DNA from 2 places in the Zoogloea sp. genome. Region 2 is predicted to be linked to the other one. Evidence: predicted binding sites of a transcription regulator. Region 2 holds the regulator's gene; the other holds the start of a gene.

Region 1 (10,713 bases), on a different contig from region 2:
GCACGCAAATTGAGCACGCCGAGCAGGATCAGGAAAGCGATCGAGATCCAGGCCCCCGACAGTTCCAGCCATTCTGGCGCCGACCAGGCCCCGGACAGCAGGCTCACCGCCAGCGCGATGGCCACCACCACCGCGCCGTGGCCGAGGGAGAACAAAGTCCCGCAATAGCGCGCCCAGCCGGGGTTGGCGCGGGCGTTGAAACGGGTCAAACCGTCGATGGTGGCGAGATGGTCGGCATCGAAACCGTGCTTGAGGCCAAGGACGAATACCAGCAGCACAAGGGCGAGATGATCGGAAGGCAATGCAGGCATGGCGCGATTCCGGACGATCCGTATGAAGAAACTATCTTAGTTCATACAACATCCGTGCCATAGCACCAAGCCGCGCTTCGTCCGGCGCGTCACCCCACATAACGACAAGCCTGTTGCCAGCCCCGGAGTCAGAGAGGAAAGCAGCCTTCCATTCGGATCACACCCTCCGTGCGCCATCCGCCCACGGCAACCGCAGCACGAACTCCGCACCACCACCGGGATGATTGCCAGCGGCCAGCCCCCCTCCATGACGCTCGACGATGCCGTAGCTGATCGACAGGCCCAAGCCGGTGCCGCTGCCCACAGGCTTGGTGGTAAAGAAGGGGTCGAAGATGTGCGGCAGATGACGGGCATCGATACCCGGCCCGTTGTCGTGGAAGCGCACCACTACATCCCCATCCTCAATAGTCCCGTCGATCTGCAGCCGCGCCGTATCCTGACCGGCGGTGGCGTCGCTGGCGTTCTGCACCAGGTTCATCACCACCTGTTGCATCTGCCCCGACGAGCCGATCACCGGCAGCTCGGCCGGCAGGCGGACGTCGACCACGAAGCGCTCTGGCGCCGCCTTGCACACCCAGGTCACCGAGCGACCGATCACCGCCACCAGGTCAAAACGGCTGCTCTCTTCCCTATCCAGTGCGGAAAAGCGCTTCAGGCCATCGACGATGTCTCGGGTCCGTTCAGCCCCTTCAATGGTGCCTTCGATCAACGGATCCAGATCGCCAAGGATGCGATCGATGCGCAGGCGCTGGCGTAGCTCGCCCAAGACCTCCGGCTGCTCGCAGGCATGCACCGCCGCCAGGTATTCTTCCAGCCGCCCCGCATAGCGCTTGAGCGCGTGGGTGTTGCCGAGGATGAAACTGATCGGGTTGTTGAGCTCATGGGCGACGCCGGCCACCAGGCGGCCAAGAGAGGCCATCTTTTCCGAATGCAGCAGTTGCTGCTGGGTCCGCTTCAGGTCGTCATGGGCTTGGCGCAATGCCGAATAGGCCTTGCGCAACTCCCCCACCGGGCGCCCGGTAACCACCATCCCCAAGGATTTGCCGACCGACGAATAGCGTGGGGTGCAGTTGAGGGACACCGGCACCGCACTGCCGTCGGCAGCCTTCAGGGCCAGCTCGCAGTCATGGGTCGGCGCGTCACCGCGCAGAGCAAACCAGCCGCGCGCCACCTCGACGGCCGCCGGATCGGCCAGCAACTCGAAGAAGGGCATACCGCGCAGGGCTTCCGAGGCCCGCCCGGTAAAGACCTCCAGCGAACGGTTCACCTCCTCGATATGCCCGCGCCGGTCGCACACCACCAGAATGTCGGAGATCGAGGTCAGCACGGACAGGATGAAGCCCTGGCTCTCCTCCAGCTTGGCGTTCTTCTCTTCGAGGGCGACCTCGTACTGCAACAGGTCGGAATAGACCTCGTCCATCTTCTGGATCACATCGATCCAGGCGCCCTCCCCCACGCCCTCCGGCGCCGCGGCCAGCAAGGCGGAAGAGTCGGGCAGGCGACGCTCACCGTCCGCCACGCTCAGCTCCGCGGCCGGTAATGGCCATGGGGATAAGGATGGGCGTACCCATCGGCATGCGGATGGCTATGGCCGTGAGTATGGCTCTGCGCGCCGAACTCCGCCGTCACCAGGTTCAGCGCGCCGTGGCGGATGCCCGGCTTGGCGATCAGCGCATCGGCAAAGGCCCGCACCTCGGCGATCGGCCCACGCAGGATGACGCTTTCCATGCAATTGTCGTGATCCAGATGGGCGTGCAGGGTCGCCACGCAGAGGTCGTGGTGTTCATGCTGGTCGTGGGTGACGCGCTCCGCCAGCTCGCGCTCGTGGTGGTTAAAAACGTAGGACAAGTTGGCGATGCAGTGCCCCGCCTCCTCCCGCGCCAGCCGACTGGTTTCCAGCTGCGCGCGCAGGATGTCGCGTACTGCCTCGGACCGGTTCGAGTAACCGCGGGCCGCGATCAACGCATCGAACTCGCGGGCCAGGTCTTCGTCGAGGGAGATGGTGAAACGTTCCACTGGGCGCTCCAGGCAAGGTCAGGCGAAGCATTCTGCCCCTCGCCTCCCTCCGCCGCAATCGACGCCCCCACGCGCTTCGCTGCACTGCGATAATCGAGCCAATGACATAACCCTTCGCAAAGGATTTCCATGGCCCGCATCCAGATCGAACTGCCCGAGCAGTTCCTCTTCTCGACCGACATCCCGATCTACATCACCCACATCAACAAGGCCCAGCACCTCGACAACGCCGCCCTCATCGCGCTGCTGTCGGAGGCGCGGGTGCGCTTCTTCCGTTCTTTCGGCTATGACGAGCTGGACGTCGAAGGCGTCGGCATCGTGGTCGCCGACGCAGCGCTGCAGTACAAGTCGGAAGCCTTCCACGGCGAGACGCTGGTGTTCTCGATGGCCCCCGCCGATTACAACAAGTACGGCTTCGACCTGATGTGGACGGTTGCGGACAAGGCCAGCGGCCGCGAGGTGGCCCGCGGCAAGATGGGCATCCTGTTCTTCGACTACGCGGCCAAGCGCGCCGCCCTCATCCCGCCGGCCTTCAAGGCCAAGATCGGCGCCACGGAAGCCGCGTAAGGGCACGCCTCAGACGTTCACATCGACCTGCTGCATCGTCCCGACGCGGCCATCCTCGGCGACATACACCCCCGTGCTGCGAATGGCCCCCAGCTCGCGACCCTCCTTCAGGGTGAACGGGGTCGCCGTGCGGCCGAGGTAGAGCGCCCCGACGCCAGCCTCGCGCAAGGAGCGGACGCTGCCGCCGCCACTGGCGTCGGGCGTCCACACCCCAAGGCGGTCGAACACCGCATCAGCCTCATCGATCCAGCCACTGGCGTCACCGTCGTACTTGGCCAGATCGGCAAAGCCGTCGCCACTGGTCGGCCCGAACAGCTGGCGACCAGACGTCACCTGGCCGCTGCCCACCGCATCCAGCACCACGAAGCCGCTACCCTTGCCGAGCAGCGGCATGTCCACCTGCTGGCCATCCCCCATCAGATCGAAGCTGAAACGCTGGCTCGTAAGGCTCGCCGCATCGCCATCGAAGTTGATCACCAGCGGATCCTTGCTCACCGCATTGCCGGCCCGCAGGCTCAGGCTGCTGGTCGTCGTCTCGCTGCGACTCATCGACAGCGCGACGCTGAAGTCGATGCGCTTGCCGTCGGCGGTCTGGATCGTGCCACGTGCCGAAAAATGGCTTTCCTCCGACTCCGTGCGGGTTTCCGTGCGGTCGTAGGCGATGCCGAACTCGGGCGCGGGTGCCTGCGCCGGAGCCGCAGGAGCTCCCGCACTTTCCGTGGAGCTCAGCGCGTCGGCCGACATCAGGTGGATGCGCCGGCCAGTCAGTTGCTCGATGATGGTCTTGAGCAGGGCCAGCTTGGGATCGTTCTTCGTCCCGTCGTCATCGTCCGGCTTCCCCACGGCAGACGAGGCCTGGGCCTGTTCCTGGCTGAGAACCTGACGGGCAGCCTCGGAGACCACCACTCCGCGCGGCGAACGGCCCTCCCCGGGCGCATCCGGCCGGCGCCCGACCCACGCCGCCAGACGCTCGACCACCGTGTGCGTGGCCTGGCTGCGATGGCTGGCGAGCATGTCCATGCTAGACGCGGTGATTTTCATGGCAAACCTCGGCACAGGCGTGAAGATGCCTTGCTCTACGGCGTTCTGCCCCGCAACTTTACTGCCCGATGAGGGGCCGACAGGCTTTCATGGCCCGGCGCTGCCGGTGGTAATCTGCGCTTACAGAGTCCTGTCGAAGCGTTTACGAAGGAGCTCTAAGATGAAAGCAGGATCCTTCGCCTTTGCCCTGACCCGGCCACCCCGGGAGCCCATCATGCCCGTCGCCTCAATGCTCCGCCCCCTCGCCCTCGTAGCGGCCCTGTTACCTGCCGCGGCCCAGGCCCAGACCGTCCTCATTGCGGAACCGATCCAGCTGTATGCCGGCCCGGCGCCCGACTTTCCGATCCTGATGACCTTGTCGCCGGGCATGGAGGCGCGCCTGTTCGGCTGCCTGCCGGATTACCAGTGGTGCGACGTGCGGCTGTCCTTCGGTGCCCGCGGCTGGGTCTTCGCCGGCGGCCTGTATTACCCGTGGATGGGCAACAGCGTGCCCATCCTGCAGTACGGACCGACTCTCGGCATCCCGCTGATCAGCTTCTTCATCGGCGACTACTGGGGCGCCCATTACCGTCGCCAGCCGTGGTACGGCGAGCGGGAGCGGTGGCAAGAACGCTGGCGCGAGCGGCCGCCGCCGGTCGCCCCCATGTATCCGCAGCGGGCCGTTCCGCCCCCCAGCGGCTGGAGCCAGCCCTACCCGCCCCCACGTATCGAACGGGGCCGGGAGCGGGACTGGGACAGGAATCAGGAGCGCGCGCACGAGCGGGACTGGGGGCGCGAACAACGCCGGCCGGAAGACTTCGGCGAACGAGAGCGCACCCGGGATCGCAATCCGCAACCCCGGCAAGAGGTCATGCCACCCCAGGCACCACCCCGCAACGCCATGCCGGCCCCAAATCCGGGCTGGAGCGGCGGCATGCCAAACACCCCGCCCCGCCAGGAACAACATGCCGCGCCACGTCAGGAGCCGCCACGGGCCTTCTCACCAATGCCGGCCCGCCCCGAGCCGTCACGCGACGCCGGCCCACCGCCGCGCCAGGAGCGCGGTACCGGCCATGATCGTGGCCCGCGTCCGGAAGGGCCGCGGGAAGAACGCCAGGGGAACCGCTGATACCCCCTCCGCCCTTGCTCAGTGGACGGTGCAGACCATGCAGGGGTCGAAACTACGCACTACGTGCTGCACCAGCAGCGGCTGGTCTTCCGGCAGGCCGACCAGGGCCTGCTCCAATGCGCCGGGGATGTCCGCGGCGTCCCGCGGGGAGAAGTTCCAGGTCGTCGGCGCAATGATCTGATAGCGGCTGATGTGCCCGCCGCGCAGGATGATCCAGTGCCCCAGCGCGCCGCGGGCCGCCTCCACCAAGCCCACACCCCGCCCATCGCCGGGCAGCGCCACTTGGGCGCAGAACGGGCTGTCGTCCACGTTGCGCAACCAAGCTTCCATCGCCGGCACCACGATGGCCAGCTCCAGCAGGCGGGCCACCACCCGGCTGAACACATTGCCACCACCCTGGGCCACCAGCTCGCGGATCAGCGGATGGCCGGCGACGACCTGGCGGGCCAGCGCGCCGCACTCCACAACCTGCTGCTGCCAGCGCGGCGCCTTGCACCACGTATAGGCACCCGGCTTATCCTCCACCGGCCGCGTTTCGCCTTCCGACGGATGGCGCGGCGGCTCCTCCTCCAGCCAGGCGTGGCTGACATCCTCCAGCACGTCACCGGGCAGGAAGGGCTGCAGCGCTCCCGCCGGCAGGTCGAGCACGCCGCGCGGAAACAGCCAGCCGCCGCCCTCCTTCGGATAGGCGCCGTGGCTCAGGAAACGGTCGGTGCCCCGCCCATAGCGCGCCAGCTGCAGATCCTCAGCGATCTCCAGGAACAAGCGGAAATCGCTGGACTCAGCCGGTCGGCTGTCCATCCAGCGATGCAGCGCGACCTGGGAGTCTAGGGCCGCGATGGCCTCCAGCCGCTCACCGAACAGCTGCCGCTCCAGCCAGCCGCGGAACTCCCGCAGCGCCGCGAAAACCCGCAGGCGCTCGGCCGCCTGAGGCGCCCGAGCCACGCCACCCGGCTGCAGCGTCAGCGAATGGGGCCATTTGCCGGCGAGCAGGCCCATGATCTGCAGAAAACCCGCCCGCGCCGGCAGCGCATCGCGCGTGGCCGTTCCGCTGACTGCCTTGAAACGCGCCTCGGCGGCCGGGAACCAGGCCCGCGCCCGGTAAGCCTCGCGGGCGAAATCCGGCATGAAGAACAGGTAGAAATGGGTGAAATGGTCGGCCAGGTTCTCGGCGGCGAGGATCAGGTTGCCCATCCGGCGGCCGTTGGGCGTCGGCTGCACACCGGCCAGGTCGGCCAGCGCGGCGGCGGCGGCGGCCGACTGGGACACCGAACAGATGCCGCAGATGCGCGGCACGATCACCAGCGCATCCAGCGCCTCGCGCCCAACCAGGATCTGCTCGAAACCGCGGAACAAGGGCGAATTGACGTAGGCCGCGGCCACCAGCCCGTTCTCCATCTCCAGGCTGACCTCCAGGTCGCCCTCAACGCGGTTGAAGGGCCCCACCGTCACCCGGCTCACGGACGCGCTCCGGCAACGCCCGTAACGGTTTCGAAATGGAGCGACAAAGGCGGGCAACAACGGAGCATGGCGGCCGGAACGGGATGTGGTCTCGACCGAAGGATACAACGCCGCCCCGACTAGCTCCCGATCCTCACGCCGAAGCGGCGCAGACCGGCCCAGCCAGCCAACCCCAGCCCGAGAACACTGGCCAGCACCGGGCCGACCCAGGCGGTATCCAGCGTCCATGCCTCCACCAGCCATGGCGCCAGCAGCATGGACGCGGCGCCAGCCGCAAAGGCCGAGCCGACCACGATCGCCAGCGTATCGCGGCGCAACCTTACGTGGTCCGCCTTCAGGCCCGCCAGCAGGCGGGCGTGCTCCGCCTCCAGCGTGGCCTGCCGGGCGGCCAGGCCGGCCGCCGCATCCTGCAGCATGGCGGCCATCAACTGCTGGCGGAAGCCGTCGGGCAGCGGTGGCGGCGTCAGCACCTTGCCCAGTGCGCTGTCCAGCGCATGCAGCGCGCGGGCTTCGGCGCTATCGGGATTCGTCTTGTCCATGCTTTCTTCCTTCCTACAGCCACAGCCCCGGTTCATCCAGCCCGCGGCGCTGGAACTCGGCGAGCAGCAGCTTGCGCGCCCTGTGCAGGTGGGTCTTCACGGTGCCGTCGGGCAAGCCCAGCATCTGCGCCACCTCGGCCACCGAGCGGTCCTCGTAGTAGAACAGCGTCAGGCAGCTGCGGTACGCCACCGGCAGCGCATCCACCAAGCGTGCGAGCAAGGCCGCCGGCCCTTCGCCAACAATGTCCGGCGGCGCGGCCAGGGCCTCCGCCTCGGCCCACACCTCCGGCACGCTGAGGGAGGCATGGTCCGGATCGCGCCGTGCCAGCAGGGACAGGCAGCGGTTGCGGGCGATGGCGTACAGCCAGGTGGACAGCGCGGCGCTGCGGTGATCGTAAGTCCCTAGCGCCCGCCATACGCGCAGGAACACGTCCTGGGCGGCATCACGCGCCTGCGCCTCGTCGCGCAGCAGGGCCATGCACAGGCGATGGACCTTACCTTCGTAGCGGGCCACCAACCGTTCGAAAGCCGCGGCGCCGTCGCCCTGCTCCAGCCGCGCGACGATGTCCGCATCGCGGCGGGCGGCCTCGGAATCCGGCAGTCTCAGGGAAGGAGGTGGGTTGAGGTCCATGCCGCTTGATACTTCCCGACCTGCAAGCCGGTTTCAAGCGGGTACGAAAAAAATCTGCAGCGGCGGCGAAACCGGCCACCGCCCGGCCAGGTATCAAGGGCATCAACCCACACAGGAATGCACACATGTCCATCGACGACTCCAGCGAACTGGTCGCCATCCTGCGCGCCGCGCTGCCCCTCACCGCCATCGTGCTCGGCATCGGCATCGCCATCGTGAGCACCGCCCTTCGCTACCGCCGGCGCATCCGCATCGCCGAGCTGATCCACGCCGAACGCATGGCCGCCATCGCGCAGGGCATGGAACCTTCGCCGCTGCCACCGGAGCTGCTGGACGGCGGCAGCGGGTGCCGCCGCAGCCGGACTTCCGACGACTACCTGCGGCGCGGAGTACTGCTGCTCGCCGTCGGCATTGCGATCGCCATCGCGCTGCTGGTCAGCAGCCGCCATCCCGAACGCGCGATCTGGGGGCTGGTGCCGGCGGCAATCGGCGCCGCCAACCTGCTGCTGTACAAACTGGATGCCCAGCGCCGCCATTCCGGCAACAGCCTGCCCACCACGTCACAACACCGCGACGGGCGCTCGCCTGGCTGACGCCGGCACGCCCTACTTCAAGCCGGTCTTGCGGATGGCCGGCGCCACCACCGGCGTCTCGGCCACCGCGTTATGGCGCACCCGCGCCGGCGTGGCCGACTTGGACAGGGCCGCCAGCGCGACGAACCAGGCCTTGGGCATGTCCGACGGCAGGCCGATCGGAATGCCCGCCACCTTCGGCGTGCGCGCAAAGGCGTGGCCCGGCGCTTCGAAGCCGGGTTCAGTGCAGCTGATGCACGGGTAGCCGCCGTTGGTGCACGAGCCAACGCCGTTCCACGGGCGGATGTTGCAGTCGGCATGGGCCTGGGTGCCCTTGCAGCCCATGTGCTCCATCATGCAGCCAAGGTCGCCGGGTTTCTCGGCGCTGGCCTTGAACTCGTAGAACTCGTTGCGCGTGCAGCCGTGATGCACCAGTTGATCCGCGTAGAAGCGCGGCCGCCCGAAGGCGTCCATGCCACCTGCGGCGAACTGGCCGAGGGCCAGGGCAAGCAGCGTATCCACCACCCAGTCCGGGTGGGTCGGGCAGCCCGCCACGTTGATCACCGGCAGGCCGGCGGCCGAGCGGTAATCCACGCCCAGCAGCCCGCCCGGATGCTGACCGTCGTACTGCAGGCCGACCGCCCCCGCCGGGTTGTTGCCGGCGGCGGTGATCCCGCCATAGGCCGCGCAGGTGCCGATGCCCAGCGTGTAGCGGGCGCGGGCCGCCAGCGCACGCACCCAGGCGATCATCGGCCGGCCGGTGCCAGCCAGCATGTGGAAGCGGCCGCTGCCGTTGGGGCCGGTGAGCAGGGAACCTTCGACGCACAACAGGTCGAGGGGCTCGCGGCCGGACTCGAAATCGGCGAGCAGCGCGCGCACCTCGTCACCGGTCGCCTCCGACAGGGACGGATGCCAGGCCAGTTCGATGCCCGCCGACGCCAGCAGGCCCGGCAGATCCCGCGCGCCGGAGCACAGCAACGACATGGTGCAGCCACCGCAGCCGCCGGACTGCAGCCACAACAGCTTCATTGAAGTCTCCCGCGCGACAGGGGCGAATTCATTCGCCCATCGCCGGTAGCACAGCGTCCGCGGGCGAATGAATTCGCCCCTACAAGGTTTGCCCCCACAAGCTCCTCGCCCATGAGCTCAGCCCAAGACAAGCTCAGCCATCTCACACACATATTTCACTCCCCATCCCCCGCCTTGTCGCCACCGTCCAGCCCGAAGCGGGCCAGCTTGGCGCGCAGGCCAACACGGGACAGGCCCAGTTCGTTGGCGGCGCGGGTCTTGTTCCAGCGCAAACGGATCAGGGTCTCCTTCAGCACGCGGGCTTCGAGGGCATCAACCCGCTCCTGCAGCGTGCCACTGAAGCCGACCGCTTCCAGATCGCCATCGTAGGGGCTCTCGTCGCGCCCGTCGGCACCGGCCTGCAGCACCCGCGGTGCCAGCAGGTGGGCGCCCAGTCGCGGCTCGGAAGACAGGGCCAGCATGCGCAGGATGGCGTTCTGCAGTTCCCGCACATTGCCCGGCCAGCGGTAGGCGGCCATGCAGGCCAGCGCTTCCTGGGTGAAGCCCTCGCTGTCCTTGCCGAGGGCGTTGCGGCTGGCCTCCAGCAGACGCTCGGCGAGCAGTGGAATGTCCATCGGCCGCTCGCGCAGCGGTGGCACATGCAGCGGCACGATGGCCAGCCGGTAGTACAGATCCTCGCGGAAACGCCCTTCCCGCACCTCGGTTTCCAGGTCCCGGTTGGTGGCGGCGATCACCCGCACATCCACCGTCACCGGCCGGGTGCTACCGAGCGGGCGGAACTCGCCCTCCTGCAGCACCCGCAGCAGCTTGACCTGGAAGGCCGGCGAGGTCTCGCCGATCTCATCGAGGAACAGGGTGCCGCCGTCCGCCTGCTGGAACAGGCCGATGCGGTCTTCGTAAGCACCGGTGAACGCGCCGCGCTTGTAGCCGAACAATTCGGCCTCCAGCAGCTGGTCGGGCAGCGCCCCGCAGTTCTCGATGACGAAGGCCTTGTCGGCGCGGCGGCTCTGGTAATGGATCGCGCGCGCGATCATCTCCTTGCCGGTACCGGACTCGCCGGAGATCAGCACCGACAGGTCGAACGGCGCGACCTGCGCAATCAGCTCGCAGACAGGGTTGAGCGGGCTGCCCGGCGCGCGGGTCAGCCCGTCGAGGCCGAACTCGCGCTTGACCCGCTCGTACTTCATCTCGACGCGCTTTTTGAGCACCGGCCCGGCGGTACGCAGCTCCAGGCTGAGACGCTGGTTCTCGGCCTGCAGGCGGTGCAGCTCGGCGGCGTTGCGGATCGCCATCAGCAGGTGGTCCGGCTGCCAGGGCTTGAGCAGGTACTGGTAGATGCCCGCGTCGTTGATGCCGGCGATGATGTCTTCGGAGTCCGTATAGCCGGAGATGATGATGCGTACCACATCCGGCCACTGCTCGCGCACGCGCTTCAGGA
Region 2 (10,713 bases):
ATGCGCGCATCGGCCACCTGGGTGGATTGCACGGTATTGGCGCCGGTCACGTTCACCGGATTGACGATGCCGGAGAAACGGATGAATTCATTGCCCTGGTTGATGGCGATCTGCTTCTCGCCGGACACCAGCAGGTTGCCGTTGGAGAGCACCTCGATGACCGTCGTGGTGATCGTGCCGGTGAAGGCATTGTTGGCCGCCGCATCGCCCTTGCCGCCGAACTTGCTGGCATCCGAGGCGGTTGCGCCGAGCCCGTTGAGGGCACCGGCCAGCGGCACCTTGGCGAGGCCGGACAGCGAGGCGCTGAGGCTGGCATTGCGCTCCGCATTGGCCGACGACTTCTTGCTCGCTGCGGTCTGCTCGACCAGGTTGATGGTGATCACGTCGCCGACGAAGCGGGCTCGCCGGTCCTCGAACAGCGGGCGCGAAAAGCTCGGCTGGAAGATGGAGCCGCCCTGGGAGGCCTGGGCCGGACGCGCTTCCGGACGGATGGTCATCGGTTGATGGACGGCTGTCGGCGGGGTGCTCTGCAGGGCGGCGCAACCGCTCAGCCCAGCCAGCAGCAGCACGGAAAGGGGACGAGACAGGGACACGATCAATCTCCGCGGTGCAGGACTTACAGGGAGGTCAGCTTGCCGAGCATCGCGTCGGACGTGGAGATCGCCTTCGAATTGAGTTCGTAGGCGCGCTGGGTCTGGATCATCAGCACCAGTTCCTCGGCGACGTTCACGTTGGAGGATTCCACGTAGGTCTGGTTGAGCACACCGACGCCGTTGGTGCCCGGCGTGTTCGGATTGGGCGTGCCGCTGGCAGCGGTTTCCAGGAAAAGGTTTTCGCCGATGCTCTGCAGGCCGCCTGGATTGACGAAACTGGCCACCTGGATGTTGCCAATCTGGGACGGCGCAGTCTGGTTGGGCAGTGTCACCGACACCACGCCATCCTTGCCGATGGTCAGGGACAGGGCATTCGAGGGGATCGTGATGGCGGGCTGCAGCGGGTAGCCGCTGGAGGTTACGACCTGCCCGTTGGCGTCCTTCTGGAAGGCGCCATCCCGGGTATAGGCCGTGGTGCCGTCCGGCAGCAGGATCTGGAAGAAGCCCTCGCCGTTGATCGCCACGTCCAGCGCGTTGCCGGTCAGGGTCAGCGTTCCCTGGGTGTGGTTGCGCTCGGTGGCAATCGGCCGCACCCCGACGCCGAGTTGCAAGCCCGACGGAATCGTCGTCTGCTGGGTGGACTGGGCTCCCGGCTGACGCAGGTTCTGGTACAGCAGATCCTCGAAGACCGCCCGCGAACGCTTGAAGCCGTTGGTCGAAACGTTGGCAAGGTTGTTGGCGATGACGTCCAGCTGGGTCTGCTGGGCTTCGAGGCCGGTGGCGGCAGTCGAGAGGGAACGAATGAGCATGGCGGGCTCCTGGGTATCTGGTTACTGCGGCGACAGGATCGACCGCCGCAGTGGATTCGATACTAGACTGAGCAAGAGGTGTTCCAGCTCCGGAGCAGACAGGGAAAGCCCCGCCTATTCCGCCCCGCCCGGCGCCGCTCAGCTCTTCGCCAGGAGCTGGGTGGCAGAGCGGTCCATTTCCTGGGCGGTGCTCAGCATCTTGGTCTGCATTTCGTACTGGCGGGACAGGGAAATCATCGAGACCATCTGCTCGACGACGTTCACGTTACTGCCTTCCAGGTAACCGGCGGCAACCTTGACGGCAGGATCTGCCGGTGCCTGGGCACCATTTGCCAGGCGGAACAGGCCGTCTGCGCCGCGCTGCAGATCCTGCTCTGGCGGATTGACCAGCTTCAGTTGGTCCACCGCGCTGGTGTTGTTGCGCGAACCCGAGCGCTGCACCGTGGACAGCGTACCGTCGGCGCCCAGTTGCACTTCCACGTCCGGCGGAATGGTGATCGGCCCCCCGTTGCCGAGGACCGGCAATCCGTTGCGGGTCTGCAGGATGCCGTTGGGGCTGACTTCGAAGCTGCCATTGCGGGTATAGGCTTCGCTGCCGTCCGGCAACTGGACGGCAAACCAGCCCTTGCCCTGGACCGCCATGTCCAATCCGCGCCCGGTGCTCTGCAGGGTTCCTGCGGAAAGGTCGTCCGATACGCTGGCGTCCACCACAAAAGCACGAGTCGGCAGTTGCGCGTTCTGCACCGGCACCGCGCGCAGGCGGTGCAACTCCGCCTTGAAACCGGTACTGGTGGCGTTGGCCAGATTGTGGGAAACGGACGCCTCCTGCCCCATCGTGGAGGAGGCGCCGGTCATGGCGGTGTAGATCAGACGGTCCATGGCTTGCCCCGCTCAACTCATCAACGCAGGTTGACCAGGGTCTGCAAGACCTGGTCCTGGGTCTTGATGGACTGGGCGTTGGCCTGATAAGCGCGCTGCTGGGTGATCATGTTGACCAGTTCTGCGGTGAGGTCCACGTTGGAGTCTTCCAGGGCGCCGGACTGGATCACACCCAGCACGCCGGTACCCGGGGCATTGGGCTGCTCCGGACCGGAGTCGTTGGTGGACACCCACTGGTTGCCGCCGACAGACTTGAGGCCGTTGGGGTTCTGGAAACTGACCAGGAACACCTGCCCCATGACCCGCGACTGGCCATTGCTGAAGTTGCCCAGCACCGTACCGTCGGCACTGACGCTCAGGCCGGACAGCTTGCCGGTGGTGAAACCGTCCTGGGTCAGCTGGTTGATGCCGTAGCTGTTGCCGAACTGGGTCGTGCCATTCAGATCGACGTCGAAGGTCAGCTGGGTGGTGGCACCGGTGGTGATGTCGTAGGCGACCTGGACCTTGGAACTCGGACTCTGCACATAGGCCATCTGCGTCGGATTGGCCGGATCCTTCTGGTAAAGGCTGGTGCTCTGGAACACCCCATTGCTGTCGAAGCTGACCGACATCCAGCGGTTTTCAGTGGTGGTCGGATTCAGCGCCTTGGCATCCGCATTGATCTGCGGCGGCAAGCCGTCCAGGCTGCTGTACACGTCCCAGGTATTGGCCTGGGCGGTCTTTACGAAGTACAGGGACTGGGTGTGCGGATTGCCGAGGGAGTCATACACAGTCTGCGAAGTCGAACTGGTGTAGCTGCTCGGGTCATTGATGCTGAAGTTGGCATTGCTGCCCGCTGTCGTCGTCGTGGGCAGCAGCGTGGCCGGCGTGCCGGTGACGGTGATGCCGGACAGGCGACCGGTCCGCGCCGACGTGAAAGTGAGGGCCGGGGTGCTGTCACCCGCCACCTTGATGCGCCCCTTGAGCGCGCTCTGGTCGATGGCCGTCTGGATCGCCGCAGCCAGAGAACCCACGTCGGTATAGGTCCCGGCCGGCATGGTCACCACCGTCGAGCCGGTTTCACCGTCGAGTTGGAAAGTCAGCTTATCGGTCGCCGCCAACGTAAAGGACGGAGTCGCACCAGTCAACGAGGCGATGGCCGCGCTCTTGCCCGACGCAGCGGTGAGGGAGGTCGGCGTGGCGGAACGGGAATCAAGGTTCACGTTATAGCCGGCGCTGCTGGTCGCCTGGGGCTTGGCGTCGCTGAGATTGAGCTTGAGGTCGCCGGTCGCACCGGTCAGGACACCGTTCGCGTCCGCCACCTTGCCGGTCAGACGCAAGCCCTGGGAATTCACGATGTAGCCGTTCTTGTCGGTCTGAAACTGACCATTCCGGCTGTAGGTGATCGCACCATCGTTGCTCATCCGGAAGAAGCCCTGGCCATTGATCGCCAGATCGAGGCCATTGGTACTGGTCGTGATGTTGCCCTGCCCGAATTGCTGGGCCACCTTGGCGACCTGGGCGCCGATACCAACCTGGGTCGCACCACTGGCCAAGGAAGCCGCAAACACGTCGGAGAACTGGGCAACGGCCTGCTTATAGCCGACGGTCCCGGAGTTGGACACGTTGTTGCTGATCGCATCGAGGGCCTTGGACGCAATCGAAAGGCCACTCAAACCTTGTTGGAATCCCATTTTCGTCTCCGCTTACAGAATCTGCTTGATGTCGGACAGGGCGACGGTCCCGCCCGACCCCACGTCCAGCGACACGCTACCGGTGCTGGAGCGCAGCACGCTGTTCACCGTGGTCAGGGTCAGCGCGGTCGGCTTCACGTCGGTATCACCGCGGGTCGCGCTCACGCTGACCGTGTACTTCCCGTCGGCCGCAACGGCGCCATTGTTGGTCTTGCCATCCCACGCAAAGTTATAGACGCCCGCCTCGTCGACCGCGCCGAGCTCCATCTTGCGAACCTCGATACCATTGGCATCCTTGATCGTGACCGTCACCTTGTCGGCAGCGCTGGCGACCTCGAAACCACCATAGGCCTTGCTGCTCGACAGGGCCAGGGTGTTGCCGGAGACCATTACGCCCTTGCCCACCAGCGCTGCAGCCTGCAGGGCATCGCTGGACTGGGACTGATCGAGCAGGGAGGTCAGCGTCGCGTTGAGCTTGTCGATGCCATTCACCGTGCTGATCTGTGCCAGTTGCGACGTCATCTGCGCGTTGTCGGTCGGATTGAGCGGATCCTGGTTCTTGAGCTGTTCGGTGAGCAGCTTCAGGAAACGGGTCTGCGCATCGTCGGTCTTGCTGGTGGCCTTCGAGGACTTCTGCAGCCCGGCCAGCACATCGGCAGCGGTAGTCGAGGTCGTGGAATTGACGGTACTCATCATCGTGCTCCGTTACGCTTACTGACCGATGGTCAATGTTTTTTCCATCAGGGACTTTGCGGTCCCCATCACTTCCGCATTGGTCTGGTAGGCCCTGGAAGCGGAGATCATGTTGGTCATTTCTTCGACGACATTCACATTTGGGAGCGCTACATAACCTTCCGCATTGGCCGCCGGGCTCTTCGGATCGTAGGTCATTCGCATCGGCGCGGCGCTCTCCACGACCTGGGTTACGCGCACGCCCTGGGCGCCTGGGCCCGCCATCGGCGTCGCCGCGAACACGACCTGCTTGGCCTTGTACGGCTGGCCATTGCTGGAGGTGATGCTGTCGGCGTTGGCCAGGTTGCTGGCTGTCGTATTGAGACGCAGGGACTGCGCGGTGAGCGCACTGCCAGCCACGTGGAAGACATTGAGCATGCTCACGAACGTTCTCCTTACTGACCCTGGATAGCTTGCTGCATGGAGCGCAGCAGGCCGTTGATGAAAGTCACGCTGGCCTGGTACTGGACGGAATTTTCGGCAAAGGCGCTGCGCTCCACATCCATGCTGACCGTGTTGCCATCAATGGCGCCCTGCTCTTCCGTCCGGTACTTGAGGTTGCCATCCAGCCCCTGCTCCCCGCTGCCCGCCAGGTGACGGGCCGAGGTCGTAGCCATCGGCAGCCCACTAGACTTGCCTCCCAGCGCGCCGTTCAGCGCCTCCCGGAAATCGATATCACGTGCCTTGTAGTTGGGCGTATCGGCATTGGCGATGTTGGATGCGATCACCTGCTGGCGATAAGCCCGCACGTTCAACGCCGTCTGATGAAAGCGCAATGCGTTGTCCAGTCGATCAGCCATTCGATTCACCCCTAAAGTTCGTTTCCGTCGGTGCCGATACACTGTCTGTCACTCAGGGCACCACGGTTTTCGTGCATTTCAATGCAGCTTCCGTGCCAAGCACTCTACGCCGTGAAGCCCCCCTTTGATGGCTCAAACAAGCGGTGAATCCTTCTTCAATTTGAATGGCGCGCACTCCCCTCCGGTCGCAACGGCAAACTTTGCCGCTCGAACCGGCAACTAACGCCTGCCGCCCCACTGCACCGGAAAAGATCTGCGGATTTTTCGCACTCTTCCGGCCGACGTGGTCGAATGAGGACATCCGTCCAATCCCTCAGCCAATGAAGTCCGCCCTGCTCCGTTTAATCCCCGCACTGGCCCTGCCCGTTCTGCTCATCGCGCCACCGCCGGCCAGCGCCCGCCAGGATCCGGCCCCGGTACGCGCCGAGGTCGCACGTTTCCTCAACATCCAGAGCCGCAGCCTGCCGGGCGAGGTCAGCGTCCAGGTGGGCGACTTCGCCGCCGACAACGTGCTGCCCCCCTGCGTCCAGTTGGAGGCCTTCCTGCCCCCCGGGAGCCGACAGTGGGGCCGCCTGACTGTCGGCGTGCGCTGCCTCGCACCGAGTGCTTGGTCCGCCTACGTTCCTGCCGAGGTCCGCGTACGGGGCGTCTATCTGGTAACGGCGATCCCTTTGATGGCTGGCCAGATCGTCGGGCCCGACGACCTCCGCCGCGAAATCGGCGAACTGAGCGCCCAGGCGGCGGACGTGCTGACCGACCCATCCCAGGCCGTGGGCCATGCCGCCCGCATCTCCCTTGCCGCCGGCAAGCCGCTGGCCGCCAGCAACCTGCGCCTGCCGCCGGCCGTCGTCCAGGGACAGCCGGTGAAGGTCATTTCGCGCGGCCCCGGCTTCCAGGTCGCCAACGACGGCACCGCCCTCAGCACGGCCTCCGACGGCCAAGGCGCGCAGGTCCGGCTGAGCACCGGCCAGGTCGTGCGCGGCGTGGCCCGCAATGGCGGATTCGTCGAGATCATCACGCCATGACATTCGCACTCATGCCACTCGTTCAGGTTAAAGTTTTGCTCCGACGAGTCGTAGACCGAGACGAATTCTGGAAGAAAGGACAAGACCGTGAAGATTGAAAACTCAGTCAAAGCGACCGGTGGCCTGCCGTCCAACGACGGGCGAACCCGCGCGACCAAAGACACGCCCCGAACCCAGGCGAACAGCGGCGACACCGACAAGGTCGAGATTTCCTCCCTGTCGTCGCGACTGCAACAGATGGAAGAAACCATTGCCGGCACCCCCGTCGTGGACAGCGCAAAGGTCGACGAAATCAAGCAAGCCATGAGCGAGGGACGCTTTAAGGTGGATACCGGCAAGGTTGCCGACGGGCTGATCGAAAGCGTGCGCCAGATGCTGGCCTCCCAGACCGGACGCGCCTGATAGAGCATGGCCACCGTCGATCAGACCTTCGTTCACCGCCTTGCCGTGCTGATCGGCGAGGAACGTGACGGCCTGCAGAAATTCATCGCCTTGCTGCAGCAGGAAGAGGCCTTGCTGATAGCCGGCAAGATCGACACCCTGACCACCCTCGCGGAAGAGAAGACTGCGCTGTATCGCGCACTGCAGCGCCTGTCGGACGACCGGACGGTGATGTTTGCGCGGGTCGGCGCCCGGGTCAGCAATGAGAACATCCGGCTCGCCCTTGGCAGCCTGCCGGACGCGCTGACGAGCTGGGACGAGGTGATCGCCCTGGCCACAGAAGCGAAAGAGCGCAATCGCGTCAATGGCCAGTTGATCCGAGACCGCCTGCAAAACAACCAGCAGGCCCTCACCACGCTCCTCTCAGCTGCCGAGCACCCTCAGATCTACGGCCAGGACGGCCAATCACGCCCCACTGGCGGCGGCCGCCATCTCGGTTCGGCCTGAGCGCCACCCCTGGTCACCCGATCCGTTCAGCGCCGGCCCCCGCCGGCAACGGCCTCCGGTGCCACAGCCCCCGGCGCTGCAGCTGGCTGCGGAGGGGTAGCGTTCTGCGGCAGGATGGAGTCCGCCACCCCCGACGCCCTGACTGGCTTGTTTGGCTCCGGCTCGGCCACCCGCGATTCGATCAGGATGGTCACCCGTCGATTGCGGGCGCGCCCATCCGGCGTAGCGTTGTCCGCCACTGGACGCTGATCGCCATACCCGGCCGCAGTCAGACGGGAAGGCAGTACACCACTCTCGACGAACAGCCGCACCACGCTGGAGGCTCGTACCGCAGACAGCTCCCAGTTGGACGGAAACATCGCCGTCGCGATCGGCGTCACATCGGTATGCCCTTCCACGGTGATCGGAAACTCGGCGGCGGCCAGCACCTGAGCCACCGCGCGCAGCGCCCGCACCGCCTCGGGCCCGAGCTGGGCGTAGCCCGGCGCAAAGAGGACGCTGGCGTTGATCTCGACGGTGATGCCGAAGGCACCCTCGGTAACCCGCACCTGGCCATCAGCTACCAGCGGGGCCAGCACCTTTCGGATTTCCTCTGCCATGTTGCGTACCCGCTCAGCCTTCGAACGGCGCGCCTCGTCGGTCTCGCCCGCGGCGTTGGGCGGTGGCGTGGTGCTCGGGCGGATCGACTGGATCGGGTTCGAGACGATGCGCGGATTTTCGCTGTTGGCGATATTCCGGAAGGCGTTCACCACCGAATCGGACATGATCCGGTACTTGCCCTCGTTGAGCGACGACAGGGAATACATCACGACGAAAAAGGCGAACAGCAGGGTGATGAAATCGGCGTAGGAAACCAACCAGCGCTCGTGGTTCTCGTGCTCCTCCTCGCCCTTCCTGCGCCGCGCCATGGTCTATCCCACGTAGCCGCTGAGCCGGCGTTCGATGATGCGCGGGTTGTCACCATTGGCGATCCCGACCAGTCCGTCGAGCAGCATCTCGCGCATGGAGACCAGCGTACCAATAACGGCCATCAGCTTCTTCGAGACCGGCAGGAAGATCAGGTTGGCCGAGCCGACCCCGTAGATCGTTGCCACGAAGGCGACCGCGATCCCCGAGCCGAGACGGGACGGATCGGACAGGTTCTCCATCACGTGGATCAGGCCCATCACCGCCCCCAGGATGCCTATCGTCGGTGCGTAACCGCCGGCCGCCTCCCAGACCTTGGCCCCCTGCTTCATCTGGGCTTCCCAGGTATCGATGTCCACCTCCAGCACTTCGCGCAAGCGCTCGGGCTCGACCCCATCGACCAGCAGCTGCAGGCCCTTCTGGATGAAGGGGTCCTCCAGCGCAGGGATCTGCGCCTCCAGGGACAACAAGCCTTCCTTGCGGGCCACGTGACTCCACTCGACGATCTGGGCGATCAGCTCGGCATGGTTGAGCGCCGGCGGAACGAAGACCCAGCGGATCATCCGCACGCCGGTCCGGAATACCTGCAGTGAGCTTTGCAGCATGACAGCCCCGAGGGTGCCGCCGATGACGATCATGAAGGCCGTGGGCTGGATCAGCGACCCAACATGCCCCCCCTCCAGCACCTGGCCAATGAGAATTGCCGCCAGGGCAAGGGTGATCCCGATAAGACTGATGCTATCCATGCGTGCCCTCTGGCCGTCGTTCAGGGTGCCGCCGGCCGGCGGCCGCGGCCACGACCTTCACCCTTGGCCTTCGCCATGCCCTGCGCAGCCCCCGAAATACGGGCACGCAGGCGCGCGATCGCCTGGCTGTGCAACTGGCACACCCGCGACTCGGACACGCCGAGGACTTCGCCAATCTCGCGCAGGTTCATGTCCTGCTCATAATACAGGCCCATCACCGTCTGCTCCCGCTCCGGCAGGTCGTCGATGGCCCTCACCAGCACGTCACGCATGTTTCCCTCGAGCAGCAGGGTCAGCGGATCGTTGCCTTCCAGCGTGATGTGGCGCTCGAGATAATCGTCCTCACCCTCTCCGGTGAAATCCTCGAAGTACACCAGTTGGTAACCACGGGCCTCCTGCAACATGTGCTGGTAGTCGGAGAGAGGCAAGCCCAGAGAGTCGGCCAGTTCCTTCTCCGTCGGCGGGCGCCCATTCTGCTGCTCAAGCTGGTGGACGGCCGCCTCGATACGCCGCATGTCGCGCCGCAGGCTGCGCGGCAACCAGTCGTTCTCGCGCAGCCCGTCAAGCATGGCGCCCCGGACGCGCTGCACCGCGTAGGTCTCGAATTGCGCCCCCAGGCCTTCCTCGTAGCGGTTGATCGCATCGAGCAGGCCCAGCATGCCGTTCTGGATGATGTCCTCCACCTGGACGCTGGCCGGCAACTTGGCCATCAGGTGATAGGCAATACGCTTGACCAGCGGCGCGTACTGGACAACGAGTTGCTCTTTATCGAGGGTGCCGGAGGCGGTGTACATCTTTCATCGGCTTTCTGATCTGGGTTTCCGGGGCCGTCCGCATGTTACGAGACCCCCACCGGCAAGGCTACGCTTCTCACGGCCCCGTGCGACACAATCCACACCCACTCCCCTTTAGCCGGCCAGGCCGGCGCCGGCCTGGGCCGACCAGGCGCGCAGGCGACGGATGAAGGCACTGGCCCCGTCGGCGGGGTGGCGCGCACCGAGGGGCGTCGTCATCGCCTCGGCCAGCGGATCGCGCCCAACCTCGCCGCGCCATACCAGCGGCAGGCCGACGTGACGGGAACTGAAATCCTGCAGGCTTGCGAACAGCGCCGTCGCGTCAGCCCGGTCGCGAGCGCCGCTGACGGCGATCTCCAGCGAGCCGGCACCGGCCGCGGCCAATCCCTTGATCCATTGACAGGCTCCGCGCGCGCCCACACCACTCGCCTCAACCACCAGCAGGCGACGCCCGGCGGCACGGGCAAAGGGCGTCAGACGGCGGGCATCGCCGACCGTATGGATGGCCAGTAGGTCCGCACGGCGCTGAAGTTCGGCAATCCCGACCTCCAGCCGCTCGTGATGCCCCGCCCCGAGGAGCGGAACCGCCTGCACGGTGGCCGCTGCCGGCACGACCCACAGGCCGTCAGCCACCTCGCGCATCGTTTCAGAGACTTCATGCTGGCCCTGCAGCGCGCCGAGCAAATCGCCTCCTTCAGGAAAACCAAAAGCAGCCAGCAAGGAGCCCCGCTCGGGCGCATGTTCGTCGATCGCAACCACCCGCCGGGCACCATCGGTCAGCGCCAGCAGAACCTGCACCGCCAGATCGCGAGGCGAGCGTCCGGAGGCGAACAGCGCCACCACGGGGGACGGTGTACGACGGAAAAGA

The links. Region 2 encodes FliA, which starts transcription of late flagellar genes. Its sites were predicted from a motif close to CTAAAGTTNNNNNNNNNNNNGCCGNTA; they were not measured.
Region 1: a site for FliA is predicted at 3,971-3,997, ahead of ACE3RX_RS07310 (VCBS repeat-containing protein). Genes of this name have one in related genera too.

What each region holds. Positions count from the first base shown of each region.
Region 1 covers NZ_JAYSDK010000009.1:3,500-14,212, forward strand. Annotated here, with positions in the region: gene ACE3RX_RS07290 (nickel transporter) at 1-311, opposite strand, end outside; gene ACE3RX_RS07295 (sensor histidine kinase) at 469-1,830, opposite strand; gene nikR (nickel-responsive transcriptional regulator NikR) at 1,833-2,327, opposite strand; gene ACE3RX_RS07305 (acyl-CoA thioesterase) at 2,457-2,894, shown strand; gene ACE3RX_RS07310 (VCBS repeat-containing protein) at 2,904-3,935, opposite strand; gene ACE3RX_RS07315 (hypothetical protein) at 4,150-5,043, shown strand; gene ACE3RX_RS07320 (nickel-dependent hydrogenase large subunit) at 5,062-6,504, opposite strand; gene ACE3RX_RS07325 (hypothetical protein) at 6,624-7,043, opposite strand; gene ACE3RX_RS07330 (RNA polymerase sigma factor) at 7,057-7,674, opposite strand; gene ACE3RX_RS07335 (DUF6249 domain-containing protein) at 7,800-8,267, shown strand; gene ACE3RX_RS07340 (HupU protein) at 8,280-9,275, opposite strand; gene ACE3RX_RS07345 (sigma-54-dependent transcriptional regulator) at 9,431-10,713, opposite strand, start outside.
Region 2 covers NZ_JAYSDK010000031.1:10,306-21,018, forward strand. Annotated here, with positions in the region: gene ACE3RX_RS17270 (flagellar basal body L-ring protein FlgH) at 1-593, opposite strand, end outside; gene flgG (flagellar basal-body rod protein FlgG) at 617-1,402, opposite strand; gene flgF (flagellar basal-body rod protein FlgF) at 1,541-2,281, opposite strand; gene ACE3RX_RS17285 (flagellar hook protein FlgE) at 2,302-3,954, opposite strand; gene ACE3RX_RS17290 (flagellar hook assembly protein FlgD) at 3,967-4,647, opposite strand; gene flgC (flagellar basal body rod protein FlgC) at 4,666-5,070, opposite strand; gene flgB (flagellar basal body rod protein FlgB) at 5,082-5,486, opposite strand; gene flgA (flagellar basal body P-ring formation chaperone FlgA) at 5,807-6,511, shown strand; gene flgM (flagellar biosynthesis anti-sigma factor FlgM) at 6,599-6,913, shown strand; gene ACE3RX_RS17315 (flagella synthesis protein FlgN) at 6,920-7,399, shown strand; gene motD (flagellar motor protein MotD) at 7,426-8,307, opposite strand; gene ACE3RX_RS17325 (flagellar motor protein) at 8,311-9,051, opposite strand; gene ACE3RX_RS17330 (RNA polymerase sigma factor FliA) at 9,072-9,845, opposite strand; gene ACE3RX_RS17335 (MinD/ParA family protein) at 9,960-10,713, opposite strand, start outside.